3 regions of the Massilia sp. Dwa41.01b genome follow, and region 1 is predicted to be linked to each of the others. Evidence: predicted binding sites of a transcription regulator. Region 1 holds the regulator's gene; each other region holds the start of a gene.
What was found. The regulator HrcA, encoded in region 1, represses chaperone genes, less so after heat shock. The targets are predictions, from matches to a motif close to TTAGCACTCNNNNNNNNNGAGTGCTAA.
Positions count from the first base shown of each region.

Region 2: the regulator HrcA is predicted to act here: its motif matches at 2,208-2,234, upstream of G4G28_RS20020 (co-chaperone GroES).
Region 3: the regulator HrcA is predicted to act here: its motif matches at 2,108-2,134, upstream of rpoH (RNA polymerase sigma factor RpoH).

Region 1 covers NZ_CP050454.1:4,989,875-4,994,152, forward strand. The annotation lists gene G4G28_RS23000 (outer membrane protein assembly factor BamE) at 1-495, opposite strand, end outside; gene fur (ferric iron uptake transcriptional regulator) at 575-1,009, shown strand; gene hrcA (heat-inducible transcriptional repressor HrcA) at 1,161-2,180, opposite strand; gene G4G28_RS23015 (HAD family hydrolase) at 2,461-3,072, opposite strand; gene G4G28_RS23020 (hypothetical protein) at 3,361-3,945, shown strand; gene G4G28_RS23025 (hypothetical protein) at 3,960-4,278, shown strand, end outside.
Region 2 covers NZ_CP050454.1:4,340,526-4,344,803, reverse strand. The annotation lists gene G4G28_RS20030 (hypothetical protein) at 1-12, opposite strand, end outside; gene groL (chaperonin GroEL) at 111-1,757, opposite strand; gene G4G28_RS20020 (co-chaperone GroES) at 1,822-2,112, opposite strand; gene G4G28_RS20015 (hypothetical protein) at 2,581-2,835, shown strand; gene G4G28_RS20010 (cell division protein ZapA) at 2,832-3,143, shown strand; RNA gene ssrS (6S RNA) at 3,190-3,370, shown strand; gene G4G28_RS20000 (EVE domain-containing protein) at 3,486-3,953, shown strand; gene G4G28_RS19995 (metalloregulator ArsR/SmtB family transcription factor) at 4,022-4,278, shown strand, end outside.
Region 3 covers NZ_CP050454.1:1,111,905-1,116,182, forward strand. The annotation lists gene G4G28_RS05135 (sensor histidine kinase) at 1-935, opposite strand, end outside; gene rpoH (RNA polymerase sigma factor RpoH) at 1,095-1,985, opposite strand; gene ftsX (permease-like cell division protein FtsX) at 2,453-3,373, opposite strand; gene G4G28_RS05150 (cell division ATP-binding protein FtsE) at 3,370-4,083, opposite strand; gene ftsY (signal recognition particle-docking protein FtsY) at 4,104-4,278, opposite strand, start outside.

The DNA of each region.
Region 1 (4,278 bases):
GGTCGGCAGGTTGGCGCCGTCGAAGCGTTCGACCACGTCGCCCTTGAAATAGACGGTGACGCGGCTGGTGGTCAGCTCGCCATTGCCGCGGGCCAGGTAGAACGGGTAGTCCCAGCGGTCGGCGTGGAACATGTCCATCAGCAGCGGCGTGCCGAGCAGGAAGCGTACCTGCTCGCGGGTCTGGCCGACTTTCAGCTGCGCCAGCATTTCCTGCGACACGAAGTTGCCTTGCTGGATGTCCGGGCGATACGGCGAGAACACCCACAGGAATTTCTGCAGCTTGGTGGCCTGGGTCGTCTGCGCACCGGCATTGGCCAGCGCGGCCGACTTGCTGGCATCGGCTTCCACGGCGGCCGGGGCGGTGCTCACCGGCGCGGCCGGCTTGGTCTGGTTGCGCCAGGATGCACAGCCCGACAGCAGCAGCGTGCATGCAAGGCCGGCGGCCAGCGCAGCGCGGGCATGGAAACGATGAACAACGGCATCAAAGACGCGCATAAGTAACCTCAAAACGTTTAAGCGGGAGCTTCCAAAACGCTATATCATAAAGCACTCCGCCCATCTACGAGTAACAAACATGAGTAACAAACCCACCGACCTGAAGGCGAGCGGCCTGAAGGCCACTTTGCCGCGCCTGAAAATCCTGGAAATTTTCCAGAACAGCGAAGTGCGGCACCTGACGGCGGAAGACGTCTACAAGATCCTGCTGGCCGAGAACATGGACGTCGGCCTGGCCACGGTTTACCGGGTGCTGACCCAGTTCGAACAGGCCGGCCTGCTCAACCGCAATCACTTCGAGACCGGCAAGGCCATCTACGAACTGAACGCCGGTTCGCACCACGACCACCTGGTCTGCCTCGACTGCGGACATGTCGAGGAATTCTTCGACGAGGAAATCGAATCGCGCCAGAACAGGGTCGCGAGCGAGCGCGGTTTTAAAATCGCCGAACATGCGCTGGCGATCTACGGCAATTGCATCAAGCCGGCTTGCCCGCATCGCAGCGGCGGTTGAGGCGTTTCGATGTGCAATGAAGGACGGCGCCGAGGGCGCCGTTTTTTGTTGACCGTAGGGTGGGGTCATTGAGGCGGGGCCTCAATGACGTACCCACCTGAACGCTGGCACTGCGCAATGTTCCCGTTCCGCGTGGGCGCAGAGTGCCCACTTACGGATGACTCAACGCATTCGACAGCAGCTTGGCCGTGATATCGACAATTGGAATCACCCGCTCGTAGGCCATGCGCGTCGGGCCGATCACGCCGAGCGTCCCGACGATCTTGCCGTTGACCTCATAGGGCGCAGTCACCACGCTCATCTCGTCCATCGGCACCAGCTTCGATTCGCCGCCAATAAAAATCTGCACGCCGCCGGCCTTGCTCGAGACATCGAGCAGCTGCATCAGGCCGGTCTTTTGCTCGAACATCTCGAACAGCTGGCGCAGCGAACTCATGTTCGACGACAGGTCGGACACCGACAGCAGGTTGCGCTCCCCTGAAATGACCATGTCGTCGTGGTTGTCGGCCATGGCTTCGCTGCCCGCTTCCACCGCAGTCTGCATCAGGCCGCCGATATCGTCGCGCAGCTGCTTCAGTTCGCCCGCGAGGCGGCGCCGGACGTCGTCGAAGGTGAGGCCGGCAAAGTTCTGGTTCAGGTAATTGGCCGACTGGATCAGCTGGCTCGGCGTGTAGTCGACCTCGGTCAGCAGCAGGCGGTTCTGGACGTCGCCGCGCGGGTCGACGATGACGAGCAGGATGCGCTTTTCCGACAGGCGCAAGAATTCGATCTGCTGAAATACCGATTCGCGGCGCGGACTCTGTACCACGCCGGCAAATTGCGTCAGCGACGACAGCATTTGCGCCGCACTGGCGATCACCTTCTGCGGCTGGTGGGCGGGCAGCCGCATCTGCTGCTGATGGACCCCGTGTTCGTCGAGCTGCTGCACCGTGAGCAGGGTGTCGACGAAGAGGCGGTAGCCGCGCGGGGTCGGCACGCGGCCGGCCGAGGTATGGGGGCTGGCGACATACCCCATTTCCTCGAGGTCGGCCATGATGTTGCGGATCGTCGCCGGCGACAGGTCGAGGCCGGAGATTTTCGAGAGCGCACGCGACCCGACCGGTTGGCCGTCGGCGATGTAGCGCTCGACCAGGGCTTTCAGCAGGGTTTGGGCACGGGGTTCAAGTTGCATGGGGCGAGAGGATAGATGCGATATGCGCAATGGTTGCATACATATTATGCACCTTCGTCCGCTCCCTGTGGGCTCCGCGCACTCAACAAAACGGCCATGGCCGCGTAGCGGCTCCTTGCCGTACGGGCGTACTGTCGTCGCCGCCGCGCTTCGCCCTGGCCGTCTTGTTGGGCGCTCTCAAGCGTGCTCGCGCTCCAGCCAGTCGAGCAATTCGTCGAAGTCGCCGACGATGGCGTCCGGCTGCACGCCCTCTTCCGGTGGCGCCGGCTGGCGGTCCGGTTCATCCACACACGGCGCGCATGCCGGCGCGCCCGGCGCCCTCGACGTCGAGCAGCAGGTCGTCGCCGACATACACCGCTTCGCCAGGTGCCACGCCCGGCGCGCGCAGCCTTCCGAAAATGGCCGGATCCGGCTTCGCGCGGCCGAACTGCGGCGCCGAGACCGAGGCCTGGAAATGGTGGGCCAGCCCGATCGTCTGCAGGTCGGCATTGCCGTTCGTGATCGATCCCAGCAGCACGCGGCCCTTCAGGCGCAACAGGCCCGGCAGCACGTCGTCGTAGGGAATCACGGCGTTGCGGGCGGCGAAGAATACCGCCATCGCCAATTCGACCTTGGAGGCGTCCTCGCCGGCCTGCTCAAAGGCGGCAACCAGCCCGGCGCGGCGCAGCGCACCCAGGTCGAGCTGGAATTCGGGCCGGCGCGCCAGCAGCTCGAGCCTGGCCTGGCGCAGCGAATCGATGGAGAAGCGTTGCGCCACGCGCGGCGCGTGCGTGGCCAGCCAGGCAAACAGGGTCTGCTCGGCCTGCACGATGACGGGGGCGATCGGCCACAGGGTGTCGTCGAGGTCGAACAGGACGGCCTTGGGCCAGCGGCGGCGGTGCGAATCGGTCATGGAAAGCGCGCCATCGAAGACGCGTCGGAGGAACACTGCAGGGTCAAGCGGAGCATAGCGAGGCCAGCGGTGATTTGCAAACGCAGCTGTGCGCAAGGGCGCGCGCCCCGAAAAATGCATGGCGGCAGAGGCCGGGTGGCGTCGCCGTTACACGGTGATACAAAGTCTCATGCATGGCCAATGAGCCCGGTGCTTGCCAAATGCTCTAAAATGATGGGCAAAATTCCACCTCGCGGCGCTGCGCAGTCTTTTGCGCGCCCTGCTCTTCCCTATTTTATTGGAGAAATGATGATTCGTTCCCACCTGCGTGCCGGCTTCGCGCTGGCATGCGCGCTCAGCCTGTCCGCCTGCGGCGGCAGCGACGGCGAAATTTATCTCAGCGGCAAAGTGAGCGGCGTAACCAAGCCTGGCCTGGTGCTGACGAACAATGGCGGCTCGGACCTCCCGATCACGGCGGGGTCTGCTTCCTACCGTTTCCCGCCGGTCGAAACCGATTCCAACTACAACATCGAAGTCAAGTCGCAGCCGGAAAACGTCGAGAAAAAGACCGACTGCGTTGTCAGCAATGGCATCGGCCGCGCGGTATTCAACATGAGCAACATCGACGTCACCTGCACCATCTGGCGCCGCGCACTCGGCGGCAAGATCGAGGGGCTGGGTAACCGCAGCGGCCTCGTGCTGGTGAACGGCGCCGACCGCGTGGCCATCCCGGCCAACGCCACCGAATTCCAGATGGCGGCGGTATCGCAGGACGCGCCGTATGGCATCACCGTGCTGCCTCAGGCAGGCGCCCCGCAGTGCACCGTGGAGAACGGCAGCGGCATCATGCCGGCCGCCCCCGTCACAACCGTCGTCGTGCGTTGCACCCCTTGATTCTGGAGACTAACTTGAAGAAATCGATCCTGGCGCTGTCGGCGCTGACCCTGGCGCTCGGTGTTGGCCTGAGCGCCTGCGGCGGTGGCAAATCGACCTATACCGTCGGCGGCACCGTCCTCAACCTGACCTATGGTCCGCTCGTTCTGGTGACCAACGGCATGACAATCGAGGTCAATCCGACCAAACAGGGCGTCTCCGAGGATGTGAAGTATTCGTTCAAGGACCAGCTCGAATATGGCGAAGTCTACGATGTCAATCTGGTGCAGATCGGCACGCAAGACAACGCCGAAAAGACGCCGATCTACAAACAGCCCGACCACCAGACCTGCG
Region 2 (4,278 bases), 650 kb from region 1:
CACAGTCGCCATCGTTAATCCTTGAAAAGTAAAAAGCCTGCAAGGCGCGAACCTTGCAGGCTTGTAGTGTACAGCCGCAGCAGGCGCCGGCGAACCGGCGCCCAGGACAATTACATCATGCCGTCCATACCGCCCATGCCGCCCATGCCACCCATGCCGCCCATGCCGCCGGCTGGCTTGTCTTCGGTGATTTCCGAAACCATGCAGTCGGTGGTGAGCATCAGGCCGGCGATCGACGCTGCGTTCTGCAGGGCCGAACGGGTGACCTTGGCTGGGTCCAGCACGCCCATTTCGACCATGTCGCCGTAGGTGCCGTTGGCGGCGTTGTAGCCGTAGTTGCCGGTGCCGCCCAGAACTGCCGAGACGACGACCGATGCTTCTTCGCCAGCGTTCTGGACGATCATGCGCAGCGGCTCTTCCATTGCGCGCAGGACGATCTTGATGCCGGCTTCCTGGTCAGGGTTGTCGCCCTTGACTTGCAGGTTGGCGCGGGCACGCAGCAGGGCGACGCCGCCGCCTGGCACGATGCCTTCTTCAACGGCTGCGCGGGTGGCGTGCAGCGCGTCTTCCACGCGGGCTTTCTTTTCCTTCATTTCGACTTCGGTGGCAGCGCCAACCTTGATCACCGCAACGCCGCCGGCCAGCTTGGCCACGCGCTCTTGCAGCTTTTCGCGGTCGTAGTCCGAGGTCGCTTCTTCGATCTGGACACGCACCATCTTGACGCGTGCTTCGATGTTGTCAGCCGAACCGGCACCGTCGATGATGATGGTGTTTTCCTTGCCGACTTCGACGCGCTTGGCCTGGCCGAGTTCTGCCAGGGTGACCTTTTCCAGGGTCAGGCCGACTTCTTCAGCGATGACCTGGCCGCCGGTCAGGACAGCGATGTCTTCCAGCATGGCCTTGCGACGGTCGCCAAAGCCAGGGGCCTTCACGGCAACGGTCTTCAGGATGCCGCGGATGTTGTTGACGACCAGGGTCGCCAGCGCTTCGCCTTCGATGTCTTCGGCGATGATGACCAGCGGACGGCCGGCCTTGGCAACTTGCTCGAGCACCGGCAGCAGGTCACGGATGTTCGAGATCTTCTTGTCGCACAGCAGCACGAACGGGTTGTCGTGGATCGCGACTTGCTTGTCCGGATTGTTGATGAAGTAAGGCGACAGGTAGCCGCGGTCGAACTGCATGCCTTCGACGATGTCGAGTTCGTCGTTCAGCGACTTGCCGTCTTCGACGGTGATGACGCCTTCCTTGCCGACTTTTTCCATCGCTTCAGCGATGCGCTCGCCGATCGAGTAGTCGGAGTTGGCCGAAATGGCGCCGACTTGCGCGATTTCTTTCGAGGTGGTGCATGGCTTGGCGATTTTTGCCAGCTCTTCGACGGTGGCGGCAACTGCCTTGTCGATGCCGCGCTTGAGGTCCATCGGGTTCATGCCGGCGGCAACAAACTTCATGCCTTCGCGCACGATGGCTTGTGCCAGCACGGTCGCGGTGGTGGTGCCGTCGCCGGCGTTGTCGCTGGTTTTCGAGGCGACTTCCTTGACCATCTGCGCGCCCATGTTCATGAGCTTGTCTTTGAGTTCGATCTCTTTGGCGACCGAGACACCGTCCTTGGTCACGGTTGGCGAGCCGAACGAGCGCTCGAGCACGACGTTGCGGCCTTTCGGGCCCAGGGTGACTTTGACTGCGTTGGCGAGGATGTTCACGCCTTCAACCATCTTGGCGCGCGCTGCGTCGCCGAAAATTACTTCTTTAGCTGCCATGTTTATTTCTCCAATTATTCGTTGACTGATTCAGAACGCCCGCGGGCGCTCTTTTTCGGGAGGATTACTTGTCCAGCACGGCCATGATGTCGTCTTCGCGCATCACCAGCAGTTCCTGGCCGTCGACCTTCACGGTTTGTGCGCCGTATTTTGCGAACAGGACGCGGTCGCCGACTTTCAGTTCCAGCGGACGCACTTGGCCGTTCTCCAGGATCTTGCCGTTACCGACAGCCAGGATCTCGCCCTGGTCCGGCTTTTCAGCCGCTGCATCAGGGATGATCAGGCCCGAGGCAGTCTTGGTTTCCTGGTCGAGACGCTTGACGATAACGCGATCGTGCAGAGGGCGAAGGTTCATGCAAAACTCCTTTAATCAGTGGTTTGGACTAGCTATTTGTTCGTTTGGGTGCCGCCACGCGCTCGCATCGTGCTGCGCCGCGGCTGAAAGAGTTGTTAGCACTCTCTACTAACGAGTGCTAATTATAGGGACGACTATGCGGCATTTCAAGATGTCATGTTGCTTATTTAACGTTGGCGAGATTGCGTCCGCTCAAAGCCGCAGGGCAGGAAAACGGGTTGACTGCGTATCGGCTGCGCGCCATGGCGCAGGCACAAGGCGCAGAGACTAGCACCGATGCCAGCCGCGTTGCCGCACCGTTGGCACGCAGTTGAGGAAGATCAAAAAACGCGAGAAAACAGCTGGCAGCAAACGAATCAGCTGCAGTGTTTACCCTCGGCGCACCGCAGGCGGCGCAAACTCAGCCGTGCCGGGCGCACGGCACGCTATGATGTTGACTGTCCAACCAGATCGGACCTATAGTTACGAATGATTTCCGAATTCCAAGACCTATCCGACAAGATCGAGCGGCTCGCCGAGCTCGTTGGTTCGCTGCGCCGTGAAAACGCGGTGCTGCGCCAGACCAACAAGCTGCTGAGCGAAGAGAACATGGCCTTCGTGGAGCGCCTGGGCGAAGCCCAGCGCCGCGTGGAAGCCGTGATCGCCCAGCTGCCCGCGCCGCAGGAAGACGATGCGGAAACTGCGGAAGACGCCGAACCCGTCGACAGCGAGGCCACCCGATGATTTACCTGGACGTCACCATCATGGGCCAGCCGTATCGCCTGGCCTGCAAGGAAGGCGAGCAGGCCACGCTGCGCGACGCCGTGCGCTACCTCGACGGCAAGATGACGGCGCTGCGCGACTCGGGCAAGGTCAAGGGCAACGACCGCATCGCCGTCATGGCCGCCCTCAGCGTCGCTGCCGAATTCCTGTCGGTCAAGTCGCCGCAAGGCCCGCTGTCGGACATGTCGATGCTCGAAGTCAAGCAGAAACTGGAAGCGATGCACACCGTCCTCGACGCCGCCCTGGCACCGCAACAAAATCTGTCCTGACCGCTCAAATTCGTTTGACACACGGCTTCAAGCGAGTAAACTGCGAGGCACCCTGCGGTGTTCGAGATTGCCATATATTCCTTGAACCATTTACATGCATAGGTTGCGGGATATGTTCGATGGGCGTGAGCGTCGCTAGTTCGACGAACCCGAAATTGGATTGACTGCGACCACCTTGAGCCATCAGGTTCGGGATGCCGGCAAAAAACGGCACAGGCGGGGCTATATTCCAGAAAGCGGTTGCGGGCGTTTATGCCTCGCAGCCGTTTTTTTATGGGCGCACGCTTTTTCGCGCGGGTGCCCGGTTCCCATTACCACTTCTTGTTTCGAAAGCAGCCGCCGATGCGCTATTGGTTGATGAAATCCGAGCCCGATGAAGTCAGTTTCGACGACGTGCTCGCCGCGCCGCAGCAGACGGTGGCCTGGTTCGGCGTACGCAATTACCAGGCGCGGAATTTTCTACGCGATGCCATGCAGGTCGGCGACGGCATCCTGTTCTATCACTCCAGCTGCGCGGTGCCCGGCGTGGCCGGCATCGCCCGGGTCGTGAGCGGCCCGTATCCGGACGAAACCCAGTTCGACGCGAACAGTCATTATTTCGATCCGAGGGCCACGCGCGAACAGCCGCGCTGGATTTCGGTCGACGTCCAGGCGCAGGAGAAGGGACGCTACCTTCCGCTGGCCGAGATGCGATTGGCGCCCGAGCTGGAAGACATGGTGCTGCTGCAAAAGGGCAGCCGCCTGTCGATTTCGCCGGTCACTGCCGGCCAGTGGCACGCCATCCTGCGCCTGCTGCGCACGCCAAGCTAAAACGACATGTTCGAACTCCCACGCAAAAGTTGTTGACGATAGTTAGATGATTAGCTAATAATCGTCACATGAGCAACGTATTCAAAGCCTTGTCCGATCCCACCCGCCGCCGGGTCCTCCAGCTATTGCAGCAGGGGCCCATTGGCGCAGGGGAGCTGGCCGACATGTTCGACGTGTCGAAGCCCACCATGTCGGCGCACTTTGCCGTCCTCGTGAATGCGGGGCTGATCGACGCCGAAAAGCAGGGCAGGACGGTGACCTACCGCTTGAAACTGTCGGTGCTCGAAGAAGCATTGCTGGGCTTTGCCCAGGCGTTTGGTTTGCA
Region 3 (4,278 bases), 1.5 Mb from region 1:
CGCCCCTCGTTGGCCACGGTCAGCTCGACCCCATCGTCCTTGCGGTGCGCCCCGATACGTAGTTCGCAAGGGCCGATGCTGGGCTCGACCCCATGCTTGACCGCGTTCTCGACCAGGGTTTGCAGCGCCATCGGCGGAATCGCGACGGCCTCCAGGCCCGGCTCGATGTCCATCGTGATGCGCAGGCGTTCGTCGAAGCGGTGCTTTTCCATGCCGAGGTAGGCCTCGACGGCCGCCAGTTCGTCCGCGAGCGGCACGGTGGCCGTCTGCCCGGCACGCAGGCTGTGGCGCATCATGCCGCCCAGCTGGCCGACCGCGCGCGCGGCGAGCTCTGGGTCGTGGAAGATCAGCGCGCGGATGCTGTTCAAGCTATTGAAGAAGAAGTGGGGATTGACCTGGGCCTGCAGGGCGCGCAGTTCGGCGTCCTTGACGCTGACCTCGAGCTGCAGCTTTTCCAGCTCGAAGCGCAGCGCGCGCCGCCGCGCCAGCATCGTCGAATAGCAGAGCGTCCAGACCGCGAACAGCGCGTACCACAGCAGGCAGAGTAAAAACAGCAGGCTTGGCGCCTCCGGATCGGCGAGCAAAGCCCCATGCCGGAACACCAGGTCGGACAGCGCCAGCACGCCGGTCTGCACCACGCTCAGGACCAGCAGGCCGCTGAGGATACCCTTGAGCGGTGGCGGGCCGTGGCGGTCGATCCAGCCGCGCCGGCGCAGGAACAGGCGCCAGCAGTGCGATACCAGCAGGCCGCTGACGATGCACATGAGCTTGGCGAGGACGAAGCGCAGGGCGGCCTCGCCGAAGTTGTTCAGGGTGGACAGGATGGCCACCAGGGCAAGGCCGCCCCAACCACTGAGTTGGAAAAGCCAGTAGTCGCGCGAGGAAGAGGTACTCAGCTCGGCGCCGCGGAAAGGGATGGTGCTCGGGCTATCCATGCATAAACGAGAACGTGTTCATTTATTCATGGTACTGCATTTGTTGCCGACAGAACAAAAATCGCGGGGCGGTGACGCTCCAAGCGCCCAATAAAAAACGGCGGCCCCTTGCGGAGTCGCCGTTCGGCGTTTGCCCAACGCCCGGTAAAAGCCTGATGCTTACACGTAGGCGGCCAGCGCGCCTTTCATTTTCTTCAGCGCCGCCGATTCGATCTGGCGGATGCGCTCGGCCGACACGCCGAATTCCTCGGCCAGCGTGTGCAGCGTGGCGCCTGAGCCGTCGTCGTTCGCCAGCCAGCGCGCTTCGACGATGCGGCGCGAACGCGGGTCGAGCTTGCCCAAGGCCGTTTCCAGGCCTTCGGACTGCAGGCGCGTGACCTGCTCGGCTTCCAGCACCCGGGTCGGTTCCTGCTGGTCCGACGACAGGTAGGCGATCGGCGAAAACTTGTCGTCTTCGTCGTCGGTCGGCGCTTCCAGCGCGATGTCGCGGCCCGACAGGCGGGTTTCCATCTCGATCACTTCTTCGCGCTTGACGTCGAGGAGCTTGGCGAGATCGTCCACCTGCGTCGGGGTCATCGCATCCAGGCCCACCTTGTTGCTGCGCAGGTTGAAGAACAGCTTGCGCTGGGCCTTGGTCGTGGCGACCTTCACAAGGCGCCAGTTCTTGAGGATGTACTCGTGCATCTCGGCCTTGATCCAGTGCATCGCGTACGATACCAGGCGCACGCCCTGGTTCGGGTCGAAACGCTTCACGGCCTTCATCAGGCCGATATTGCCTTCCTGGATCAGGTCGGCATGCGGCAGGCCGTAACCGAGGTAGCCACGCGCGATCGACACCACCAGGCGCAGGTGCGAGAGCACCAGTTTTTGCGCGGCATCAAGGTCGTTCGCTTCCCGCAGACGCTTCGCCAGCGAAACTTCTTCCTCATGGGACAGCATTGGCAGGCGGTTCACCGCGGAAATATACGCGTCGATGTTACCGAGATTGCCAGTGAAACCGAGTCCCAGAGCACGGCTGCCGGTTGGAACCAATGCGGATTGTGCGGACATGTTGTTTTCCTCGTAGAGTAATCTGTGCTGCGCCGGCACCCCGGCCGGGACAATCCCGACGGTGACCGCCCCATCTCGAAGCGGGCGCTCGCGATACCGTTTACATTCACTTGAACCATATATTAGCACTCTCACAGGGTGAGTGCTAGCGAGCCCCTGGCGACGGGCGGCTGTTTAAGTCTGGCTAAAGTATTGCGCTGAATCAGCTTTGTTCAGTCGCTATTGGATTCTCACTGTAGAGCGGAACAATGCGCGACTATTGATCTAAATCAAGCGTCTAGGGCGATAAATCACCTTAGGTCACAGCCTAAGTGGTCGCGACAGGCGCATTCTGTTAAATGCCGCACAGAGAGCAAAGTTCCGAATCGAGCGAGGCATCGTCCTACTTGTGCATTGCACGTTGACGCACAAAGCAGGACGGTTCAGGGAAATACTGGGAGGAAGGCAGCCAGTACTGCCTTTTGCACTTAATTCAAGCGCGCAAGATGGCGTTGCACAGACAGCAAGGCGCCGATCAGGCCGAGGCCGGCGCTGATGGCAAGCAAACCGGCGATTTCCAGGCCTCCCAGTGGTGCCAACTGGAATTCCGAGGCATACAGGCGTGCGAATTCGGCAATGGCCGCGTTCAACGGACGCAGGGCCAGCAGCACCGCGCCCAGCGCCACCGCGCCGGCGCAGATGCCGAGCAGGGCGCCCGTATAGTAGAACGGGCGGTGGATGAAGTTGTCGGTTGCGCCCAGCAGTTTCGACACGGCGATTTCCTCGCGCTGGGTCAGCACCTGCAGGCGGATCGTGTTGAACACGACGGCAATCACCACCACGCCCAGCGTGATCGCCAGCAGCAGCAGGGCCAGGCGCAGGATGCCCAGCAAGGCGGCCAGGCGTTTCACCCATGCGGAGTCGACTTGTACCGTATCGACACTGGGCAGGGCGCCCATCTGCTCGACGATGCTGTCGATGCGCGCCGCGTCCGCCGTACTGGAAAAGCCCTCGAGCTTCATTACATAGCTGTCCGGAAGCGGGTTGTCGCCCAAGGTGTCGAGCGCCGCCGACAGGCCGCTGCGTTCCTTCAGGTCTTCGAGCGCGCGCTCGCGCGGCACGAAGGCGATGCGGGCGTGGCTGCCCTGCAGGATCTGGCGCAGCTGGGGCTCGATTGCCTGCGCGTCCTCGCGCGAAGCGCCCGGCTTGACGAACAGGCTGATCTCGGGGTCCACCGACAGCTGCTCGGACATCGGCCGCACGTTGTCGAGCAGGGTGATGCCGGCGAAGGGCAGGGCCAGGGCCACCGCCACCACCAGCACGTTGAACAGGAAACTGCCCGGCGCCTTGCGCACATGGGCCAGGGCCGCGCCGAGGGCGAAGCGGTGTTGGCGGATCCAGGGGCTCATGCCGCACCTCCCTCGGAGGCGGGCGCATGGCCGGCATCGGCTCGGGCGTCGACGCGGCCGGCATCGACGAGTTGCCCATGTTCCAGCCGGATCACGCGTGCGGCGCCGTCGAGCACCTGCTCGTCGTGGGTCGAGATGACGCAGGTGACGCCGACGGCGTGGAAAGCGCGCAGGGCGTCGAGCACCTTGTCGGCGGCCACGCGGTCGAGATTCGCGGTCGGCTCGTCGGCCAGGATGATCTGCGGGCGGTTGACGATGGCGCGGGCGATCGCCACGCGCTGCTGTTCGCCGCCGGAGAGTTCCAGCGGGTGCGCGCGGGCGCGATCGAGCAGGCCCACCTTGTCGAGCGCGGCGCGGGCACGGCCCTCGGCCTGCGACCTCGGCGCGCCGGACACGAGCAGCGGCAGCATCGTATTGGCGAGGATGTCGCGGTCGTTCAGCAGGCGCTGGTGCTGGAAGATCAGGCCCAGCTTACGGCGCAGGAAAGGGATACCCGCTTTGCGCAGTTTGCCGATGTCCTGGCCGAACACCACCACACGGCCGCTGCTGGGGCGTTCGATGGCGGCCACCATTTTCATCAGCGTCGACTTGCCGGCGCCGGACGGGCCGGCCAGGTACACCAGCTCGCCCTTGTCGATGTTCAGGGTGACGTCGCGCAGGGCGGTGGCGTCGAGGGAATATTTCTTGGAAACGGAATGGAACTCGATCATCGGTTCAGTGGACCTTACTGTTATCCCAGCAGCGCTTCAACGAACTCGTCTGCACTGAAAGGCTGCAGGTCGTCCAGCTTTTCGCCCACGCCGATGAAGTACACCGGTACCGGACGGGTGCGGGCGATTGCGGCGATGACGCCGCCCTTGGCAGTACCGTCGAGCTTGGTGATGACCAGGCCGGTCAATTGCAGC